3 regions of the Leptolyngbya boryana PCC 6306 genome follow, and region 3 is predicted to be linked to each of the others. Evidence: riboswitches for the same ligand, from Rfam matches in the RefSeq annotation. Region 3 holds a riboswitch; each other region holds the start of a gene.
The links. A riboswitch is a leader RNA that binds a small molecule or an ion and turns the genes downstream of it on or off. The one in region 3 is predicted to bind cobalamin.

Region 1 (5,465 bases), on a different contig from region 3:
AATGCTGATAGGTTGCTAGGGTAGAAGCTTTTTGTAGGGTTTCAAATTTGGCAGCATCTAATTTTTGCAGTTCGAGATCAAAGAAAAGAAGCTGATTTTCAATGCCTGTGAGCGCTTCCATGACTTTATCTAGAAATTGCTTGGCTTCGGTATTGCGGGTGTCGGCGGAGAAGATGAGAGAAGGAAACGCATAGAGATAGCCGGATTTTTCAGCGATCGCTTCTAATGTTTTAAAACACTCTGCTAATTGATCGGCGCTCAAATCTTTCACCTTGCCGCGATGTGCATCCCTAAACTCGCTGGCTTGTTGCTGCAACGACTCTAAATCTTGAGAGAAATTTGGATCGCTGAAGTTTTGATATAAATCAGATAAATCCCATTCTTGTGGATTGTCCAACTGCATCCGGTCAATCGCTTGTGTCATTCCATTAGCTCCTTAAACGGACTCATTATGATTACGCTTTGATTTCGATAGTAACACAGTAATCAATTTTGAACGGGAAGGCATCCGCGTTCTGGGTTATTTCGGTTGGTGATGTTCGTGCCAGTGTCGAGCAATATCAATTCGACGACAGAGCCAAACGCGATCGTGCTGCTGCACATAGTCCAAAAATCGCATCAGTGCAGCGGCTCGTCCAGGTCGTCCAACTAAGCGACAGTGTAAGCCAATGCTCATCATTTTTGGTGCAGTTTCACCTTCTGCATAAAGCACGTCAAACGCATCACGAAGATAGGCAAAAAACTGATCGCCAGAGTTAAACCCTTGAGACGTGGCGAACCGCATATCATTGTTGTCCAACGTATACGGGATGATCAGATGCGGCTTTTGGTCGGTATTGACCCAGTACGGGAGATCATCGGCATAGCTGTCAGAACTGTAGAGAAAGCCGCCTTCCTCAATTACAAGTTTGTCGGTATGCTCGCTGCTGCGCCCGGTGTACCAACCGAGTGGGCGACTGCCTGTGACACGGGTGTGAATGTCGATCGCTAATTTTAGATGCTCTCGCTCGGCTGCTTCTGAGAAGTCTTTGTATTCAATCCAGCGGTACCCATGACTGGCAATCTCCCAATCTGCGGCTTTCATCGCAGCAACGGCTTCGGGATTTCGCTCTAATGCCATAGCGATACCATAGACGGTGACTGGAATTCTGCGTGATGTAAACATGCGATATAACCGCCAAAATCCGGCACGGCTGCCGTATTCGTAACAAGATTCCATATTCATGTGGCGCATTCCCTGGAAGGGAGCCGCGCCAACAATTTCTGACAAGAACGCTTCCGAGGCGGGATCACCGTGGAGGACGCAGTTCTCGCCGCCTTCTTCGTAGTTGATGACAAATTGAACTGCGATTCTGGCTTGATCTTTCCATTGGGGATGGGGTGGATTTTGTCCGTAACCCACGAGATTGCGCGGATATGAATCAGGCATCAGCAATTGACCGATAAAAGTTGCTGATTCAGAAATATAACAAGATCTCGGACGGTATGCAGCATACCAATATCCAAACGATCGCGAATTTCAATGCCAAAGCGATCGTGAAAGTCCTCACATAAGGTACATTCCCAATCGAACCAGCAGACCAAAGGCAGTTGAAGATCCTCGGTTAAGCGATCGCTTGGGGTAATTTTTGCGAATTGCAACCCGGAATACGCTTCCATTTGCTGATAAACGAAAATTGCCAGATCTTGAGAAATTGAAAGCGGTTGCCAAAATGAGCGATACCAATCCTCGGATGTGCGAGTGGGGCGCGATCGCATTGCCTGATTGATCTGTCGTCGAATACTGAGGTCAGGACTCAGATCGGCGTAGGTTCTGATATTTAGAACGATATTGTCTAGCTTGCGCCACATGCTCCCTATTATCCGTTTGCCATCGGTTTGTCTCAGTATTCCCACTCAGAGATCGATTCAAGCTATCGATTTTTCGAGGTTTTAAAAATCGAGCGATTGCATGAAGAATTGCACTTCAACGTGAGAGAGCAGAGAATTTGAGGTTGATATGATGAAATCTAGATTCCACTTAATTTTAGGAGTGGCAGGCGGGCTGATTGTGCCGCTGCTGGTTTTCGCAAAGGTTGATGAATCTGTGGATCAATCTTGCCAGTTGCAACCGCATGGCAAGGCTTTTATGCGAACAGAGTTATTTTTTGGATTCGCGAAACCCGATCGCTCAGAAGTGACTCAGGTTGAATTTCAGCAATTTGTCGATCGCGTTGTGACTCCGCTATTTCCTGAAGGGCTGACAAGGGTAGCCGCGAAGGGGCAATATCGGAATTCGCAGGGTAAGGTTGTGGCAGAAAACTCTCAACTTTTGACGCTACTGTATCCGATGAATGTTGAGAGTAGCAAGAAGATTGATCAGATTCGAGCCGCTTATAAACAGGCATTTCAGCAAGAATCTGTATTGCGCGTGGATGAGCGATCGTGTGTTTCGTTTTAATGGTCAACTTGATAGTTTAATTTCTGAACGAGTCTCATCTTTATCGGGCATAGCGTTAGAGTTTTACGCGACATGATAGCTCAGAGGCAACGGTTCCGAGGAATCGCGACTTTTTAGATCAGCGAACAATAGGACGGCGAACTAGCGATTTGGTATTCTCGTCAACAACATGGAATGTAACCGATATGTGGATCTGTGCAAAATGTGAGAGCCTTCAGAGACTACTTTAGTAAACGATTTAGATGATTGGCTCATTTTCAATCCAGTTTGAGTGGGTGAAGTGCGGCAAAGATGAGTCTAATTTTGCTTGATCGTGCTACTCTCTAGATGAGTATCGGTTCTGATGGGAATCAGCCATTAGACGCAAGGGGGAAAGTTCGGTGCAAACCCGACGCTGTCCCGCAACTGTGATAAGAACTGTGTTCTTTGAGTCAGGATGCCCGCCGATGCATAGCGCCTCTTTAAGAGGTATGTCTGTTGTGTTTCATCTGCGAGGTACGGATGATGATGGTTCTTAGTTTCTTAAAACGGATTTGCTTCCCTATTTTGCAGTTCAGGGGAAGTTGATGAGGTTTCAACATTATGATTTGCGATCGCATTTTGATCACTGGCAAGATCTGGTTATTCAGCAGAATTTTTTGCAGATAGGGTTCACTAGCTGGAATGGCTATTTGAGACTAGGGCGAGGACTAGTAACCTGCAAGATTACGAATCGGATCAATGCTTCAATGAATTTGAGTATTGATTCTGTAGTCTTTGAGCAGGAGTTCGTCGCGCAGGCACAAGTCGAGCTATATTTGCGAATGCTTGAAGTTGATAGCCAAGCTGGGGTTGCGATTCACGAGGCAATCGCGACGTATGACCCAACTCAAGCGATCGTGCTTCTGGCGAGACGGGATCGCGAAGTTCAGGTCAGTCTACTGCAAAACCTAAAAATCTCTCCTGCTGATTGCTATAAACAAGTGCAGCACCGTTGGAGTGAGTTTCAACTAGAAGCCACAGAGCGCAATCGTGCTGAGTGATCACGCTGATTTTATCCAAACCGTTTGAGCAAAATTCATGACCGATGTCCGTTTGACTTCTCCACGTCCTCGTTGGACTGTAATTACTGTTGTTGTTTTCTTGCATTTAGGAGCCTTACTTGCACTGTCTCCCGCTTATTTTAGTTGGTCAGCCGTTGGAGTTGCTCTATTCTTGCATTGGCTGACGATCGGGCTAGGAATCTCTTTAGGATTCCACCGCCTAGCAACGCATCGCAGTTTCAAAACGGTCAAATGGTTAGAATACTTCTTTATCTTGTGTGGCACATTGGCAGGTCAAGGAGCCGTGAAGGGTTGGGTCGGCTATCATCGAATGCACCATTTGTTTGCCGATCGGACTGGTGATCCACATGATTCGACTCAGGGATTTTGGTGGAGTCATATCAGTTGGCTGATGCACGAGGTTCCATCTCATTCAGAACTGCATCGATTCACTCAAGATATTGCTCATGATTCGTTTTATCAGTTTTGCCACAAGCACTACATTGCTTTACAGATTGCATTAGCTGTTTTGCTTTATGGTCTCGGTGGAATGCCCTTCGTAGTTTGGGGAATTTTTGCGCGATTGTTTGTTGGCTTTCACAGTACGTGCTTTGTCAATAGTGCATGTCATACTTTTGGCTATCGGAACTATGCGGTCAATGATCGATCGACGAATTGCTGGTGGGCAGCATTGCTGACTTTTGGAGAAGGATGGCACAACAATCATCATGCTTATCAAGCTTCGGCGCAGTTTGGCAAGCGCTGGTGGGAAGTGGATCTGATATGGTTGACGATTCGACTGTTGGAGAAATTGAAACTTGCAAAAAATGTTAAGACTGCTCATCTAGTAGAGTATTGAATCTCACACAACTAATTTCCAATATTCAAATCGACAAAAGCCCGTACCCGTTCCAGAACAAGCATTTACCTTGTGATGTGAATCTTCCAGCCATCGCGCTTCGATGCGATCGCTCTCGCTTGTGAATCAGGTTCAAGAGCGATCGCAGTTCTCCTAATCTTTCAGTGTTGCAACACAGTCGATCTCAACCAAAACATCTTTTGGCAAGCGAGCGACTTCCACACAAACTCTTGCGGGTGCAGTTGCTTCATCAAAATATTTGGCATAGACCGCATTCATTGCCGCAAAATCGTTCATGTCTTTCAAGCAGACCATCGTTTTGACAACATCATCGAGCGACGAACCAGCCGCTTCTAAGATGGCTTTCAAACTGGTCATGGCTCGTTCGGTTTGAGCCGCAACATCGCCAGCACCGACAATTTCACCCGTCTGCGGATCGAGTGAGATTTGACCTGCGACAAAGACTAAACCTTGAGCCACGATCGCTTGATTGTAAGGACCAACCGGAGCCGGAGCCGCATCAGTCCGAATTACTTTTTTCATAATCTTGGGCGCATTCCATAATTTCTGTACTGTAAATAATCGTGCAAAATGCGATCGTGATCAAAACATAAATTCTCAGGGATCTCCCAAATCTCGACAATCCGCACATTTTTGGCATCATCACCTGCTTTGGGTTCGCCCTTGGCAGTGGCAATGTACGCAATGCTCATCGTATGTTGGCGCGCATCACGATCGGGATCAGAATAAACTCCCAGTAAATCAATGAGTTCAATGTGCAGTCCAGTTTCTTCTTCGGCTTCAAGATGTGCGGTTTTCTCAGCCGAATTTCCGTAATCGATGAAACCGCCGGGAATTGCCCATCCATGTGGGGGATTGAGGCGTTCGATCAGCACGATCGGGCGATGGGGGCGATCAATGAGTTCGATGATAATGTCAACGGTGGGAGCAGGATTGCGATGAGCCATAAAAAATTACGATTTCCGAATTAATCTTGATTCTTCTTGCGGTGGATTTTGTCCTCTCCGCCTCATGTTACAGTTCTCACAGCCTTTTCCTGCTAGATTACTATGCCTTTAATGCGATCAAGTGGCGTTTTGCTGCATCCTACCTGCTTTCCCGGTCGATTTGGAATCGGAGAACT
Region 2 (5,465 bases), on a different contig from region 3:
GCCGTCTCTTTGACCGCTTGGCGGAGAGCTTGCGGTGCTTTATCGAGATCTGAGAAGGAACTAGAAGAATCAACAGTCGGAGCCGGAGTGGCAGAGGGAGTCGGACTCGGCTCTGTCGTTGTTTCAGGAGAAGGAGTTGGAGAGTCAGAAGGCGAAGGACTCGGAGAAGCTTGTGGGCTAGGCGAACTGTTTGTCAGGCGCGGATCTGCGGACAACGCATCCCGAACTGAATTCGCAGCGGGTGTGTTAGAACAACTCGCGAACAAACATAAGCTTACAAGTCCAAGCGTAATCTTTTGCAACGACAGCACGATCGATTAAATCCATGACCACGTTTCAACACTAGCGCAAACTGCGATCGATGTGGGGATGATCTCTATTCGCGATCGTCATCCAAGATTTTTTGTAAGCGCGATCGCTCCAAAACGTAATAGTCTGAAAGTCCTGTGCGCGCTGCTTCGATCTCTTGAGATTCTTCAGAAAAGATCTCAAATTTTTTGATCCACCAATCGAATGCACTGGGAAATTTTACCTTTTCTTGAGCAGCTTGCAAGAGTTCTAACGCTCGCTCTCGAGTCGGGCTAGCATCGCGATCGCAGCCTGCTTCTTCAGGATGTAAGATTGCACAGGCTTGTTCTCTTAATTTCTGACGAATTTCGGAAGAAGAGAGTCTTAAACAATCCGGTGAGATATCACCGAGCAACAGTCCGCGATCGGTATAGAGGAAAATGCGAATATTGCCAACTTCAAATGCGGCATTGGTAACAGTACAGAGAAGCAGTTTGGGGCAAGAAGGCAGCTTCCGGTCTAGTCGAATTTTCATATAGAAGAGAAGGGCAAAACGATGAGAGGCTTCTAATTCTTTTAACTTAGCGGATTTAGTTTAGGAGATTGGATTTATTTTGCAAAACTCCATATTAAAAACTGTTCATTTAGATTCAGATTTTTTTATTTTCTGGCGTTTGTCTGACATTTTTGCCCTATGATCTCTCTGACGATCGATTAAAATTTCTGTCCAATTGCCCGATGCCTGACATAATACGTGACGGAATATCGTGTATTTAAGGATACTAAGTAGGTATGCAACCTGTCTCTCGATCGGATGTGCTTTATGTAATCGATCACTGCTGGATGGTCGAAGATCCAGTGATAGATGAATATGCGTATCGATTCCGATTGATTCAAGATCGGCATTGGGCAGAGTTTAATCAAGCGTTTGCCTGTACAGATGAAACTCAGTACGAAGATATGGCGCGGCATCTAGATCAAATTCGTGAAGAACGCGATCGAGCCGAAGAGATTTTGTATTGGTTATTTCTGGATTCAGAATTGCGTCGGCAGGGGAAGACTGTGCCGGATTTGTGGGAAGCACAGCAGGCGCAGGCGTAGGCGTTTTCGGGAAGTGGGGAGATTTTGAAAATTTAGTTGAGAATTAGGGCTGATTTGGGTGTAGCCTTTCTCGGATTTGATGGATGATCGGATGGTTGCCGTGCTGTTCTTCTAAGTGGTTGAGCAGTGAGATCAGGTCTATAGTGAGTGGAACTCCGAGTTTTAGGTGGTCTAAAATCGATTTCTGAGCGAAAACAGTTTGCGGAGTTCCTTCTAGGGCAAGCGTTCCTCGATCGAGCACAATCACCCAATCTGCCCAGCGATAAACCCACTCTAGATCATGCGTTGCCATCAGAATGGTTGTGCCATTGGCATGAATGGTTTCTAAAGTCTGCGCGAGCATTCGAGTGTGGAGTGGATCGAGATAAGCTGTTGGCTCATCTAGTAGCAATAACTCAGGCTTGAGAACCATGACATCTGCTAGGGAAACTCGCTTTTTCTGCCCTAGGCTCAAGTGATGAATCGGATGATGAGCGAGTTCAGTTAAACCAAATTCGGCTAGAGATTTCGCGATCGCAGGTTCGATCTCTGATTCTGTCCAGCCTAAGTTACACAATCCATACGAAATATCTTCTGCAACGGTTGATGCGATCAACTGCTGTTCGGGGTTTTGAAAGACTAAGCCTACTTTTTGCCGAAGTTCGATCAGCGATCGGCGATCGTAACTCAATGTCTGACCTTTCCAAGCAATCGTGCCGCGTTGTGGCTTGTATAAACCATTTGCCAGTAGAAACAATGTGGTTTTACCACAGCCATTTTGCCCAATCAAAGCCGTTCGTTTTGCGATCGGAATCTCTACCGTCAAGCCCTGAATCACAGGGTTTTTGGTTCCGGGATACGTATATTCGACTTGATCAAAGGCTAACGACATAGGCTGATAAGAAGCAATATGAGACATCCTAAACTAGCTTCGATCGCATAGCGTCGAGAAGGGCGATAGGTTCGTGGCGAATAGACTCGAAATTCCCCATTAAACCCTCTTGCTGCAGTGGATAAAACGAATTGTTGATAGTTCTCCATTGTTTTACGAAAAAGCTGACTGATCAGCAGACTCAAGCTATAAAACCAGCGTCGGACACTGCGATAACCATTGCGCGAATGTTGAGCAATCCAAAGTTCACGAGCAGTTGAGAGCAAAATAAAAATGAATCGGTACATCAGCATCAGCAGTTCTGTGAGTACCTCTGGACATCTGATTTGTTTGAGAACTTGTAATATTTCTGTAAATGGGGTTGTGAATAAGACGAAATATAAGCACGAGACTGTCGAAAGTGTCCGAGTCAAGATGACGACAGCTTGTAAAATCCCTTGCTGGCTCAAATAAAAGTAAGTCGATCCAATTGAGAAACCCAAAACTGCATCGCTTGCCGAGCGATCCGCAATCCCCAGGATCAAGGCTGGAATACTGATCAGCCAAAACCCGATCGCAAGACTAAGCAACCGTAAATAGATACGACAGGGAATTTGAGCATAGATGACAATCCAAATTCCTAGCCAGATTGCGATCGCGATCTGAATGATTGGAGTTGCAATCAGAGCAATCAACAGTACGATCGTTGCAAATAGTAATTTATGTTGCGGTGGTAGTTGTCGTAATCGATTGCGATGAGAAAGCGTATCCAGCCAAAGGTGCATGGTTTTATTTACCTTGCGATCGCCCTTTATACAGCCCGATAACATATCCAAGCATACCTGCCCCTAATGCCGCTTGCGATGCAAAGAGTAAACTTGCAACTTCTGTACTCGCAGGCTCAAACACGGGCTTAAACCAGGGTTCATAAGTCGGATGGCTCTCTTCGATCAGTTGTTGTGCCTGTCCATCTGCTCCATTAAACTCTGCTCGCACAAACACCAAAGGAGCCACAGTGAGGAGAATGACTGCGATCGCAAGGAACCAATTCTGTCGCGTCGATGATTGTCTCATGTCTTCATTAAGTTTAAGGTTTCCAATTCAGTCCGATTGTAGGTCTGTAGCCAATTCCAGACTAAGACCGTGAGTAAGCCCTCGCTAATGGCTAAGGGAATTTGAGTCAGCGCAAAAATTCCAGCAAACTTTAGAAATGCAGCCCATACTCCACCCGTTGCTGCCGGAAACGCCAATGCCAACTGGATCGAAGTTGTGACGTAGGTTAAAAGATTCGCGAATGCTGAAGCTAGGAAAATTGCAGCTTTTTGATTCCCAGTTCTCAGCACTAAATGATAAATACCGTATGCGACGAAAGGTCCCACGATCGCCATTGAAAACAAATTGGCTCCGAGCGTTGTCAAGCCTCCATGCGCTAACAAAACGGCTTGAAACAGCAGCACCAATCCCCCTAAAACGGTCATTACCGCAGGTCCAAATAAAATTGCGCCGAGTCCAGTTCCCGTGGGATGCGAGCAGCTTCCTGTCACGGAAGGAAGCTTTAACGCAGATAAGACAAATGTGAATGCGCCAGCTAATGCTAAGAGCAGTTTCAATTCAGGATTTTGGCGTGTAATCCGCGTCAGCGATCGCAGTCCAAACGCAAAGAACGGCAGCGAGATCGCCCACCAAAATGCTGCCCACTGAACAGGCAAAAAACCCTCTGCAATGTGCATTGCTTGGGCTGGAGTTGCTGATCCCAATACTAAATACAAACTCAGCCCTGCCATTGCAGCAAGGCTCATCCATTTCCGAGTCCTCATTCTGTACCTCGCAGAACTAACAACCGTAAAGCTGGTGGGCATTCTGGCTTAGCGAAATCTCGCTTTACAGTTGCGGGACAGCGGCAGCTTTGCACTACACTTTCCCCAATCCAACTTTATTTAAGGTGTGACTCACTGTATCACTATTAGTCGAGTTTTTTGGTAGAGTTTTGTCGAGATGTAGAAATCTTTTAATCTATGACTCCAGAGGTAGACCATCCTGTAACTGGGCTGATAATGTACAAGCACAGGAGTTGCCAGTCGCCTTATGTTAGAGCCATCTACCTTAAAATCGCCGCTGAAGCCCAATTGTTTACCTGTCTTTTTTGCATCCTCATCTTTATTTCCTGATCTTCCAACGTTCCAGCAAGCAAGTAGAACGCTCACGTTCGATCAAGCACGACTGACAACAGACTTACAACCCCCTTCGGGCAACACGCAAGTGACTAGTGCGATCGCTCAATTGCCCCCTGATTTCTCGAATTCCCTAAACCGAGAAATTGTCACGAGCGGTTTAACCGCTTCCAGCGGCGATCAAACAGATTCGGTTCAATCTGCTCAAGATATCGTTGTCTCCATCAGCAGGTTGGTCAAAGAGATCTCAGGCACAGTTCCATTCGCAGATGGCACAATCGACGTCGATCTTTCAACTTCAGCAGGAGCAGTCCAAGGCTCGATCGAGTTTGGTAATGGGGCGCTTGTGTCCAATTTAACAACGCCTTTTGGAAGTTATTTTTCATCGATCGACTTCAAATCCTCTGATCAATATCCATTCAATTTCAACGGCACTCCAGGCATTGTCAATCTAGACGATGGTTTAGTCATCTTGGATTTCCAGCCTGAAATTCAAGATGACGAAATCGCAATTCCAATTAATGCACTCAGCGGCAATGTCACCTTCAACGATGGACAAGCGATTCTGAATATTCCAACTCCTTTTGGAGCATTTGCAACAAATTTTGATCTATCAGCATTAGTCAAACCTAGCACCCTGCAAGCTTCAGGAACTGTGACTGTGCAAGATGGAACGCCTCCGATCGAGATGACGGGCGATTTCGGCATCATTCAGACCACGCTTGACGTTCCAAAATTAGTTCAAAACGCTGGCTCAATCTTTGCAACTGTAAGAGGCACGATTCAGATGACGAATGATGCGATCGTCTACGATTTCAAGACCTCCATTTCGTAAGGCATTGAATTTAGCAAATTCTATCAATAGAAAACGAGGAATGTTGTTTGTAGCTCTATTCGCTAAATTCTTAAAGAGAGATTAAAAACAGCGTAAATGATTATGGTGAATTTGAAAAAAACGATAGGAGTCTTCCTCGTGAGCGTTTCCCTCTTAATCGGAGGTGCTGCACTTACAAGTTGTGGCAGTGGACAATCTGAGACTGAGGCAAAAGAAGAGT
Region 3 (5,465 bases):
ACTCGGCTGATTGTTTGCCATCTCGCAACTCTGATTTGGGTGGGTGGCAATTCTGGCTCAAAACTCGCCGAGGACAAACAGTTGTTTTGAGTGGTATTGGATTGCTACTAGGATGGATTGCAGAACGGCTACTGTCACTCCCGTTAGTTGCTCAGGGATTTTATGCGATTAGTTTGATGATTGCGATCGTGCCTATTCTCCGAGCAGCCTGGATTGCGCTCAAACTGCGTCGAGCCGATATGAACCTGCTCATGACTTTAGCAGCAATCGGGGCAGCAATTTTGAATCAGTGGTTGCAGGGCGCACTCGTCATTTTTCTTTTTGCGCTCGGAACGACGCTGCAAAATTTCACACTCGGTCGGACCCGCAACGCCATTCGAGACTTAATGGATCTGACTCCTGCAACCGCAACAGTGAGGCGGAGTGGGCAAGAGGTCTCTGTTCCAGTTGCAAGGATTCAGATTGGGGAAATTTTAACCATTCGCCCTGGTCAGCGCATTGCGCTTGATGGTGTTGTCATATCTGGTCTGAGTGCAGTTGATCAGTCTCCGATTACTGGAGAATCCCTGCCAGAAAATAAGGAGAAAGGGGATCAAGTGTTTGCAGGAACGTTGAATCAGACCAGGTTTTTAGAAGTTGAAGTCACGCATACGGCTAGCGATACAACTGTTGCTCGGATTGTTCATTTGGTTGAAGAGGCTCAAGAAAGTCGTGCGCCCATTCAGCAATGGGTCGATCGCTTCTCTGCCATCTACACCCCAATCGTTTTGGCTCTCGCGGCTGGCATCACACTGATTCCGCCGCTTCTATTTGCCCAACCATTTCAGCCCTGGTTCTACAAAGCGCTGGTGTTGCTTGTCATTGCCTGCCCCTGTGCTTTAGTGATTGCCACGCCTGTTTCACTCATTAGCGCGATCGGAGCCGCCACTCGTCAAGGCGTACTGTTTAAGAGTGGAAATGCACTAGAGACTGCCGGACGGCTCACAACATTAGCCTTTGATAAAACAGGCACGATTACTCAAGGGCTACCAGTGGTGCAGAAGGTGCAGCATCTAGGTTCTATGAGTGCCAACATGGTGTTGCTCATTGCTGCCTCACTGGAGCAACAGTCAGAGCATCCGCTGGCAAAAGCGATCGTTGTTGCGGCAATGGCGCAAGGATTAGATCTGGAAGCTCCAGAATCGTTTACTGCTGTTCCTGGTAAAGGAATTTGGGCGAAGTTTGGACAGGCTGTTTATTTTGTAGGCAATCGCCGATTGTTTGAGGAGCAGAACATTGAGCTTTCAGCAGCCGCTAAATCGCTGTTAGCTGAAATTGAATCTCAAGGTCAGACTCCAGTGTTAATCGGAACACAACAAGGATTAGTTGGGGCGATCGCCTTGGCAGATGGAATCCGACTTGAATCCGCAGAAGCAGTACGTCTACTCAAACGCATTGGACTCAAACGACTGGTAATGCTTACAGGCGATCGCTCTGCGGTAGCAAGACAGGTTGCTCATGAAGTTGGCATTGAGGAGTACCAGGCTGAATTGCTGCCTGAAGATAAATTGCAAGCTATTTACAAGCTACGTCGCTCTGGTGTTGTGGGCATGGTTGGAGACGGCATCAATGATACGCCTGCTCTTTCTGCTGCCGATGTTAGTTTTGCAGTTGGTAAGATTGACGTGGCGCTGGAGGCGGCTGATGTCGTATTGGTTGGAAATGATTTAAGACGTTTAGGTGATGCTATTAACCTTAGCCGTCGCACCCTATTAGTAATTCAACAAAGTATTGCTATTGCCCTAGTTCTGAACGCTACATTCATCATTCTGGGAGTTTTGGGTGTGATTGGACTCCCGATCGCAGTCTTTGAAGACATGGGATCTTCCTTGCTAGTAACACTCAATGCCATGCGTTTATTCAAGATTAAAATCAACGAAGCCTAGACGTTCCTGCTCCGGCAAAGAAACGATGTCCGTAATTCTTTTTGCGGTTCTGATTGCTGGACTTAATGCTTGATTGTATGAGTGGCGATCGGATGATTTTAGGATGCGGTAGTGACTTCAAACCTGTGTTGTGAGTTGGGTGCGTTGTCTTCTTAGTTTGAATCCCAGCACAAATCCAACCCCAACAACGTAGTCAATATGGAAGTTGCTGTCTACGTCGAATGCCGAATCCAGCCAGTAGACCTACAACAATCAACCCTGTGAAATAGACTAATCCAGTCAAGCGAACCTGAAGCGGAGGTGTTACCCCTTCAACTTCGATCGTTTGCTCAACTTGGAAGGGCTGAAACTTCCGAATCGCGTTAGAACTAGGGAAAACTTCTACCTCAATTCTATGTGGCGCACCATCAAAAAACTGCTGCTGCCAGCTAAATTGTCCGGTCGTATCATTTAGCCCTTCATAAGCAAAGGCATTCCAGTTGTTTTCAAGCTGAGTTGTTGTTACTTTTAGCTGGACATCTGAGACAGGCTGCTTGGTTTGGGAATCAATCACGTTCACTTGCAAGCGAGCAGGCTGACCGACGATCGCGCTTTTGTCTCCGGTTAATCGCATCTCAAGTCCTTGAACTTGTCTGACGGCTGAAGCATCTGATTTCGGAGCAGTTTCAGCCATGTGCGACATTGGCATCGACATCCCGGACTGTGCCATTTCTGCACTGACGTTGACATAGAGAAGCGCTGCGATCGCAACAATTACTGCCCCACTCAGCAACAATCGAACCCGTTGTGGCGCAATTTCTCCAGGCTGAATCAATTGCCGTCCGCCGATGATCCAGCCGCCCACTAATCCAACGATGAGTAGGACAGCGGCTAAAATGGCGAAATTGCGATACTTAATCCAGTTCTCAGGAATCGAGAGCGTTAGAGTTTGCTGAAAAGGTGTAAAAGCATTGGCGGTCTGTGGAGTCACATTAACTAATAGCTGGTAAGTGCCGCGAATCGGGAAGGTCTGCTGAAGCTGCACTTTGCCTTGGGGCGCGATCGCATCGATATCTAATAGCTTTGTACCTTCAACAATCGGAAAGTCTGTCGTAAACCAGGGAGTTTTAGACGGTGTGAGAATCTGTATACGGATTTTGGCATTGGTCAAAGGTTGACCGTTTGCATCGATCGCTTCGAGTGTGAGACGGGCAGGCGGTTTATGGGTTTCCGCTTCTGCCTCAAATGGAGCGAGTTGGGAAATGGACGGATCAGTTGTTAGGCGAATCGTTGATCGTGGAGTCTGAGAGAATCCCGTCACTCCATAGAACATCAAGCTCATTAGGCAAGTCGCGCTAATGAACGCAGAAAGCTTTAATTTTGGCATTACGACCTCACAAGTATTGTTAATGACAAGAAACCATCAGCGTGCGATGTCGAAGAGAATGCACCTTGTCATGAGCCGCTGGATATGTAGTGAAGTAGACTGTCCAGAGAATTAAAGCACAAAGCGAAACATAGAGCGTTGCTTGTACGGGCTTAGACAGCGTGAAGCAAACGGCTCGTTGAGAAAAAGACGAATGCGATCGAGTAATCATTCTGTACCTCGCAGATGAATTGGAACGTGAAGTAAATCGGCGGGCATCCTGGCTGATCAATCTCGAATTCATGACTGATTTACAGTTGCGGGACAGCGTTGGACTTGCACCAAACTTTCCCCTTTACTTCTGACGGCTGCTCCCCATCAGAACCGATCGTGTCTGTTAGTTTAGCGCGATTTTGGCGATCGCTTTGATTTTTTAATTTTTCTTCGGTTTAACAAGTGCAATCGCTCCTACCTCTCTCGAATGGCAAGGCAACGGTTTTGATCATCCAACTCTTTAGAAGCATGAAACTCGTCTAAACTGGCGAGTCGCGACAAAAACGATGAAGCAATTACTGATGGAAATTGTCTAACCGACCAATTTCATCGGCATCAGCCAGTTTTGATGCTGATGAAATTGAATCAAAGCAATGCTCAAAATTCAATTGACCAAATGCCCGGAATTTCACGAAGATTTGAGAAAGCGCGATTTTCCTGACTAGCTGCGTGAATTTTTTAGTGGAAGCTGAACTGTAAACTGACTTCCTTTTCCTAGTTGGCTCTGAACTTGAATCTTTCCGTGATGTGCATCTACAATGGCTTGAGCAATTGCAAGTCCAAGTCCTGCACCGCCTGTGTGTCGAGAGCGATCTGAACTGACACGATAAAAGCGATCGAACACACGCGGTTGATCTTCTGCGGCAATTCCGACCCCTGTATCTTGCACCTGAATCAGTGCGGTTTGATCTTCAACCGACAATCGAACAGTCACTGTCCCTTCAGAAGGGGTGTATTGAATTGCGTTTGTGATGAGATTGGTAACCAGTCGGTAAAGTTGCTCTTCATCGCCGATGATATTCACGGGTTGATGAACGGTTAGTTGTAGCTTCAGTGTAATGTGAGCAGAAAGCGCAAATGCTGCTAACTCTTCGACTAAATCTTGCACAACATCATTGAGGCAAACCACCTGACGCTTGATCGGAAAAACTTTGAGATCCATGCGGGACAACATGAGTAAATCTTGCACGAGTTGAGAAAGCCTTGCATTTTGTCGTTCGATCGTTTGCAATGTCCCTTGTGCTTCAGATAAGCTCAGTGGCGTTGTCTCTAATGTTGCCTCAACCGTGGCTTGAATTGCTGCAAGCGGCGTTCTCAGTTCGTGAGCAGCATCAGCAGTAAACTGTTGAATCTGTTGATAAGAGTCATACACTGGACGCATCGCGATTCCTGCCAGTCCCCAACTTGCTGCACCGATTACTAGAATCGCGATCGGCGTTCCTAACAAAAAGAAGATTTTCAGGGATTGTAGATGATCATCATAGCTTTCGAGCGTTCGTCCTACCTGTAAATATCCCCAAGACTGTCCGGTTGAAGTTTTTAATTGTAATGAAACCTGGTGGTAGCGTTGTCCTTGATTGTCAACAATCGTTCGCCAAGGTTGCGTTTGAACTTGAGGTGTGGCTTGTGGAGGGGTATTCACTGTTCCTATGCGCTGCAAAGAGAGATTAAGAAACTGAATGTAGTACAAATCTTGAGTACTGACTCCTAAGACGTGAATATGTGACGACGGTGGCGGCGTTTTACATGCAGTCTGACTGCGGCAGAGACCGGGTAAAACCTGCTCAACGCGATCACTCAGTTCTCCCGGTTTGTCTAGGATCGGCTCTAAGCTATCGTGTAATGTTCCTGCGAGAGTTTCGATTTCATCGTCGATCGCAGTCCAATGCACCTGTGCTAAATGAAGATAGATAGCAATTCCACAACCGCTTAAAATTAATCCCATCACGCCTGCATACCAGGCTGCGAGTTTCAGACGAGTTCGATTAAACAGTTGGCTTTGGTGCATGGAATTGAATGAGTGCTGACCAAATGATAGCTTGATTTTAAGAATAAATTGAGTGACCGTATCGTTGAAGTTTGCTAACATGATGCGCGAAGATGAATCCAACTCTAAAGCTAACGCTGGAAGAGAAGCGTGA

Region 1: another riboswitch for cobalamin. It lies ahead of LEPBO_RS0129340 (hypothetical protein); the one in region 3 lies ahead of LEPBO_RS41470 (CbtB-domain containing protein).
Region 2: another riboswitch for cobalamin. It lies ahead of LEPBO_RS0124920 (energy-coupling factor ABC transporter permease); the one in region 3 lies ahead of LEPBO_RS41470 (CbtB-domain containing protein).

What each region holds. Positions count from the first base shown of each region.
Region 1 is NZ_KB731324.1:5,881,172-5,886,636, reverse strand. It holds gene LEPBO_RS0129360 (M3 family oligoendopeptidase) at 1-424, opposite strand, end outside; gene puuE (allantoinase PuuE) at 521-1,429, opposite strand; gene LEPBO_RS0129350 (hypothetical protein) at 1,429-1,851, opposite strand; gene LEPBO_RS0129345 (DUF3574 domain-containing protein) at 2,000-2,440, shown strand; cobalamin riboswitch at 2,759-2,902, shown strand; gene LEPBO_RS0129340 (hypothetical protein) at 3,007-3,462, shown strand; gene LEPBO_RS0129335 (acyl-CoA desaturase) at 3,500-4,321, shown strand; gene LEPBO_RS0129330 (RidA family protein) at 4,475-4,864, opposite strand; gene LEPBO_RS0129325 (NUDIX domain-containing protein) at 4,861-5,289, opposite strand; gene malQ (4-alpha-glucanotransferase) at 5,392-5,465, shown strand, end outside.
Region 2 is NZ_KB731324.1:4,954,078-4,959,542, forward strand. It holds gene LEPBO_RS38200 (S-layer homology domain-containing protein) at 1-311, opposite strand, end outside; gene LEPBO_RS0124895 (hypothetical protein) at 377-823, opposite strand; gene LEPBO_RS0124900 (hypothetical protein) at 1,081-1,389, shown strand; gene LEPBO_RS0124905 (energy-coupling factor ABC transporter ATP-binding protein) at 1,433-2,287, opposite strand; gene cbiQ (cobalt ECF transporter T component CbiQ) at 2,251-3,024, opposite strand; gene LEPBO_RS0124915 (energy-coupling factor ABC transporter substrate-binding protein) at 3,029-3,313, opposite strand; gene LEPBO_RS0124920 (energy-coupling factor ABC transporter permease) at 3,310-4,056, opposite strand; adenosylcobalamin (AdoCbl) riboswitch at 4,045-4,184, opposite strand; gene LEPBO_RS0124925 (hypothetical protein) at 4,325-5,245, shown strand; gene LEPBO_RS0124930 (hypothetical protein) at 5,384-5,465, shown strand, end outside.
Region 3 is NZ_KB731326.1:371,896-377,360, reverse strand. It holds gene LEPBO_RS0135070 (heavy metal translocating P-type ATPase) at 1-1,925, shown strand, start outside; gene LEPBO_RS0135065 (hypothetical protein) at 2,119-3,291, opposite strand; gene LEPBO_RS41470 (CbtB-domain containing protein) at 3,311-3,502, opposite strand; cobalamin riboswitch at 3,524-3,674, opposite strand; gene rppB (two-component system sensor histidine kinase RppB) at 3,986-5,465, opposite strand, start outside.